One region of the Desemzia sp. C1 genome, then DNA from elsewhere that is predicted to be linked to it. Evidence: riboswitches for the same ligand, from Rfam matches in the RefSeq annotation. Region 1 holds a riboswitch; the other holds the start of a gene.
What was found. Region 1 has a riboswitch for S-adenosylmethionine ahead of metK (methionine adenosyltransferase). Riboswitches for the same ligand answer to the same signal wherever they lie in the genome.
Positions count from the first base shown of each region.

Region 2: linked by a shared signal. The riboswitch ahead of LMF32_RS04605 (hypothetical protein) and the one ahead of metK (methionine adenosyltransferase) in region 1 are both predicted to bind S-adenosylmethionine.

Region 1 covers NZ_JAJIZP010000003.1:1,752,106-1,755,231, reverse strand. The annotation lists gene LMF32_RS09015 (class I SAM-dependent methyltransferase) at 1-121, shown strand, start outside; gene metK (methionine adenosyltransferase) at 165-1,352, opposite strand; SMK box riboswitch at 1,350-1,436, opposite strand; gene LMF32_RS09005 (hypothetical protein) at 1,596-2,399, shown strand; tRNA gene LMF32_RS09000 (tRNA-Glu) at 2,501-2,572, opposite strand; tRNA gene LMF32_RS08995 (tRNA-Ile) at 2,602-2,675, opposite strand; tRNA gene LMF32_RS08990 (tRNA-Gly) at 2,693-2,763, opposite strand; tRNA gene LMF32_RS08985 (tRNA-Phe) at 2,774-2,846, opposite strand; tRNA gene LMF32_RS08980 (tRNA-Asp) at 2,863-2,935, opposite strand; tRNA gene LMF32_RS08975 (tRNA-Met) at 2,971-3,043, opposite strand; tRNA gene LMF32_RS08970 (tRNA-Ser) at 3,080-3,126, opposite strand, start outside.
Region 2 covers NZ_JAJIZP010000003.1:856,888-860,013, reverse strand. The annotation lists gene LMF32_RS04615 (NADP-dependent oxidoreductase) at 1-375, opposite strand, end outside; gene LMF32_RS04610 (metalloregulator ArsR/SmtB family transcription factor) at 586-927, shown strand; SAM riboswitch class I at 1,200-1,302, shown strand; gene LMF32_RS04605 (hypothetical protein) at 1,380-1,601, shown strand; gene LMF32_RS04600 (hypothetical protein) at 1,890-2,147, shown strand; gene istB (IS21-like element helper ATPase IstB) at 2,241-2,990, opposite strand; gene istA (IS21 family transposase) at 2,987-3,126, opposite strand, start outside.

The DNA.
Region 1 (3,126 bases):
AGATGCTGTACTTGAATACGTTTCGCAATTGCCTCAAAAAGAATACAGTACATTGAAATATGGGTTTATAAATCAAAAAAATTACCCGCCATTTTTGTTGGCTGTTGAAAAACTAGTTTAAGAGGCAAAATAAAAAAGAGATGGAATATCCATCTCTTTTTTATTTAACTTAATAATTCTTTTAATACATCTACTTTATCCGTCTTTTCCCAAGGCAGTTCAATATCTGTTCTGCCAAAATGACCGTAAGCTGCAGTTTGCTTGTAGATAGGTCTTTGCAAATCAAGCATTTGAATAATACCTGCAGGTCTCAAGTCGAAATTAGAACGAACAGCTTCAATCAATTTAGCTTCTGAAACTTTACCCGTTTCAAATGTATCAATCGAAATAGAAACGGGTTGAGCTACACCAATAGCATAAGCTAATTGCACTTCACATTTATCTGCTAAACCAGCAGCAACGATGTTCTTCGCAATGTATCGTGCAGCATAACTTGCTGAACGGTCAACTTTTGTAGGATCTTTTCCAGAGAAAGCTCCTCCACCATGACGAGCGTATCCACCGTAAGTATCTACAATAATTTTACGTCCTGTCAACCCAGCGTCACCTTGTGGTCCACCAATAACGAATCGACCCGTTGGATTAATAAAGTATTTTGTTTCTGCATCCAACAATTCAGCAGGAATTTCTTGTTTGATCACTTTTTCAATCATATCTTGCTTTAGCTCTTCATAAGCCACTTCTGGAGCATGTTGGGTACTAATAACCACAGTATCCACTCGAACTGGTTTCCCTGCTTCATCATACTCTACAGTAACCTGTGCTTTAGCGTCAGGTCGTAAGTAAGATATCTCATTCTCTTTACGTAAAGCTGCAATTTTTCTTGTTAAACGATGACTTAACGAAATAGGCAACGGCATCAATTCTGGTGTTTCGTTGATAGCAAAACCAAACATCAATCCTTGATCTCCAGCTCCTATTTGACTTAACTCATCATCATTCAATTCTCTAGATTCAACTGAATCATTGACCCCTTGAGCAATATCTCCCGATTGTTCATCTATTGCGACAAGTACACCACATGTTTCTGCATCAAATCCATATTTTGCTCTTGTGTATCCAATATCTCGAACGGTATCACGAACGATTTTTTGAATATCTACATAAGCAGTAGTTGAAATTTCTCCTGCTACTAAAACTAAACCAGTTGTGACTATTGTCTCACAAGCTACACGAGCTGTTGAATCTTTTTCTAAAATGGCATCAAGAATTGCGTCGCTTATTTGATCCGCAATCTTATCCGGATGTCCTTCTGATACGGACTCGGATGTAAATAATTTTCTTTCTGACATTAGATATCCCCCTTTGTTTTTTCGGTTACAAGGCTTCTCCACTATTCAAAGTGAATCCTATCGGGAATCCTTTTGCAAACCTTATACAGTTTATCACAATTAGATACAAAATGATACGTCAATTGGTCTATGAAAAACTTTTTATTTATCCATTGTATTTTTTTGGTATGATAGATAAGAAAATGATCCACTGCACTCATTACCTATTTGAATATAATGTTACCTCAAGAAAGGAGCTTCTCAGTGACACAAACTTTTAAACACTTTATTGAGCAATTTTTATACAATCCTATTGTACTGGTTTTTCTTAGACCACTTAGTTATTTAATAATAGGAACAGTATATGCCTTACAATATAACACTTTTAATCGCTCCGTTTTTTTCCTGTTATACCTATACTTATTTACGAACTACTATATTGAGTCGTATTTGTCCAAACATGAACTGTTTGCTAAGAGCACTCTCACTCTTCCATTTATCCTGTTAGAAATCATTAATCTTGTGCTGATTAGTACACTTGCTGTATCAACGAATTACTTAGTAGCATTGTTAACTATTCTCTATAGTCTAATCATGCACTTCCAGCATTATCTTAAAAGTATAGGGTGGTCCAATTTGACCATTTTAGTTGTCAGTTTTTTTAAAGGCGGAATCATTACCTACTTGAGTTTCTTTACTCAAGTTCACTTTTTACCGCTGGAGTTATTAAAATGGAGCATTCCATTGGTCCTGGTCAATATTTTGGTAGAGATGCATACGTATTACCTGCAAACAACTGTCCAGCAACCTATATTGAAAAAAGATTTCCTTTTAAAGACACTTATCCTGATTACACTTATTTATCTGACAACTATCTTTTTACTCGCCAGCACTTTTGGTTACTTGTTAGTATTGTTCCTATTCACTGTTCCATTTATTCTTCATTTTATAAATATGATCCATCGTAAAAAAGAAAAAAAACTGTGCTTAAAAACACTGTTCCTTTATCAAATGACTTATCTATTTGTCTTTACTCTTATTGAAACCATTTCTTTTTACCTACTATAATGTGCAGCAAAAAGCATCCTCATAAAAAGGATGCTTTTGTTTGTTCCATTCAAAATAAAAAAACTGACGGCGTCATTATGACGTCGTCAGCTTTTATCGCATGACCCGTACGGGATTCGAACCCGTGTTACCGCCGTGAAAGGGCGGTGTCTTAACCGCTTGACCAACGGGCCTTAATTAATTATTTTTAACCATAAGGTAATGGGCCTAAATGGACTCGAACCATCGACCTCACGCTTATCAGGCGTGCGCTCTAACCAGCTGAGCTATAGGCCCTGAAGACATAAAAAAAGAGCGGGTGAGGAGAATCGAACTCCCATCATCAGCTTGGAAGGCTGAGGTTTTACCACTAAACTACACCCGCATTTTAGTTATGGCCCGGGACAGAGTCGAACTGCCGACACCTTGAGCTTCAATCAAGTGCTCTACCAACTGAGCTACCGGGCCTTATATTCAGTTAAAACGGTCTCGACGGGAATCGAACCCGCGATCTTCTGCGTGACAGGCAGACATGTTAACCCCTACACCACGAGACCTTTGTTGCTGTTTCTATTGCTTATAGAGCAATATATTGCGGGGACAGGACTTGAACCTGTGACCTTCGGGTTATGAGCCCGACGAGCTGCCAACTGCTCCACCCCGCGATAATATAAATGTTTCTGCCCACAAAAAGTGAGTTAAGGAGGATAAGGGATTCGAACCCTTGCGTGCTTTTACACACCTGACG
Region 2 (3,126 bases), 900 kb from region 1:
TGGGATTGAGGCAGCTTCCTCAAAAGAAAGATTTCGGGGCTTTAATACGATTTCCTCTTCATGAATAGCTAAGAATTCAGCAAAAGTTCCTATTTTTGATTTACGAGGACGCCCATAAACTTCATCCCCAACGTTAAACTTCTTGACCTCTTTACCTACTTTTACGACTTTACCTGAAAAATCATTTCCTAATACAAGCGGCATATTGTATTTTAATAACATTTTTAACTTTCCATCTCGAATTTTAAAATCGATCGGGTTAAGACTGGCAGCATAAATTTCCACTAATACCTCTTTGTTAGAGATTTCTGGAATTGGAAGAGTCAATGGTTCTAAATGCTTTTGTTTATAATGGGAAATACCCATTGCTTTCATTTGTTGAGTCAAAATATATTCCTCCTGAACCGTTCTATGGTTTAAACATTTAAACTAATGAACATAATAGAGATTATTTTTAAATTTGTCAACACTAAACTTTTGAAGTAGCAGTTGAAGCTAGCAACTAGCGTATGGACAGGTGCGTTGACAGGAACTATGTTAGATGGTTTAATAGTTTAGACTATTGAACAGAAAGAGAGCATAAAAATGAATAAACAGGATTATCACAGACTTAAAGTTGAATTTGATGACATAAAAGATTTTCTTTTAGCGTTGGGCGATGAAAAAAGACAATTGATTCTTATTGCATTATTGCATCAAGAATCATGTGAAGGTTTACGCGTAACCGATTTAACAGATATTACAGAACTGTCACGGCCTGCAGTGTCTCACCACCTAAAGATTTTGAAACAAGCGGGCATTGTTGATATACGCAGTGAAGGTACGAAAAATTATTACTATCTTTCAAATATGGCAAAAGAAGTAAGCAAACTAAAAGAACTGACCGAACATGTCTTGGTGCTTTTAAAAGAAAAGGAAAAAAACTGAGGGAAAATTCTTCTTGTTTTGACAAATAATTAATAAGGAAAGGGTAGGAATAAGTAGTTTTGTTAAGAATAACTTATTCCTACCCTTTTTGTTGTATAAAAACTGGTGTACTAGATTAAAACAAATTTGGCTGGTGTGTGGCAATACAAACTTAGAGACTTTAGTAAACATTGAGTTTGAAAATATGTGTTGACGTCAAGTAGAAATTAGTACTATCTTAAACTTGAAACATAAAAAGTTTATGTTATACTAATTTTACAATAGAATAGTAAAGCTTATTAAGAGCAAGTGGAGGGAATTGGCCCGTTGAAGCTTCAGCAACCGACCTTAAGGCACGGTGCTAAATCCAACAAGTGTGAACTTGGAAAATAAGACCATCATTCAAGCGAACACTTCTTAATTACTAAGTGACGCTTTTTTTATTGCAAAAAATAAAAGGAGATGTTGTTGTAATGGAAGTAACACCAGTTGAAGTAAAACAGTATTTTAATGATTTTAAGAAAGAAGTTTTGGAACGACAAACCCATTGGGAAGAAATTGATCCTAGACCACACGCTGTAGGAGTTTTTGTACGTTTACGGAGATTGACTTGGTATGAAGAGATTCTTCCTAAAATCGAAGAAGCTATCGCGCTAATAGAGGATATTGAAGAGAAACAACTGTTTATAAAATAATAAGTGTGAAAAGCGAGAGTGGAAAAAAGCCGCTTAGCTCATACCACTTCAAGAATCATGCTCGGATGCTCGTAGATCATCCGAGCATGATTCGTAAAAATTCAGGAGTTGAGAGTTGTTTCCCTGCTCTACTTTTTTCATTGCGGCCCATATTTTTTATTGTCCTTTCTGTGATGGTTGAGAAATGAAAGATAGACCGTTGATATTGATAACAAAATCGACTGTGGTATTACATTCTGCTAAGTTATTAAAATTGGACGGATGACTTAATTATAGCCACTAATTGTAATGAAGTATTTGACGCTGACCAGAAAAAAACTGCTAGAGAATAATCAGATTTACCTGATAGAAGAACGGATCGTTGGACTGGAAGGCACAGATGAAGAGCTTCAAGGCGTTATCTTCGAAAGCGGAGAAAAAATCAGCATATCCCGTGATTTCTGTACGATACTATTAGATAAACACTTTTCATTTATCGACTCATTAGATATCAAATTAGGTGAAGCAGGATTCGTTATTACAGATTTTTGGATCGAACGAATGTAAAAGGCATTTATGTGTTGACGTCAAGTAGAAATCGGCAATTTATGCTAATTAATTTTCCACACATTCTGCTTGATAAGTTTCGGCACTTTTTTGTTACGTAAACATGCTTTGACGGTTCTTCATTCGATAACTCTCATCATTCATTTGAACAACCTCTACGCGATGAAGGAGACGGTCTAGTATAGCCGTCGCAATCCCCTCATCTCCCAGTAGTTCTCCCCACTGATCTGGACTTTTGTTGGAAGTGAGAATAATTGAACTTCGTTCATATAAGTGATTGATTAAGTGAAAAAATTGGTTCGCTTCTCGTTGATCCATAGCCATATACATCAAATCGTCAATAATAATTAAATCAGCTTTCTTAATTCGACCTAATGCCAATTGAGATTTTCGAGTATACTCGCTTGTTTTCAGTATTGTCATCAGTTCTCCCATTGGGAGAAACATCACTTGATATCCTTTTTCAATAGCTTCTAATCCCATTCCTATTGCCAAATGCGTTTTTCCTACACCAGGGGGACCAAGCAGGATAAGGTTATATTGCTGTTCAAGCCAATTCATTTCTTTTAGCTGTTTCATTTGGCGCTCTGTGAGGCTTGTTTGTTCACTTAATTCATAAGCCTCAAGTGTTTTATGATAAGGGAATTTAGCCCATTTTAATCGCTTTACTTTGTTTTTCTCTTCGCGTTTAGTCAATTCAAAAGTAAGTAGATGATCTAAAAATTCATGGTACGTCCAAGACTGTTGTTCTGCTTCTCGCATAAGAGTGGGAAGCTCTAGCGATACTTCAGCTAAACGAAGTTGCTTAAAGGCTAGCTGAAGAGGTTCGAGACCTGTGCTCATCTTGTTTCACCTCCTAAAAGTTTTGTGTACTCGTTAATGGAGCGAGTCGAAACTGTGATAGGTGGAGTAGAGGGATTCAGAGAAGTCAGAGGCTCTTCTAGTGTCGTTTGGCGAATAGTAGGCGGTTTTTGACTAG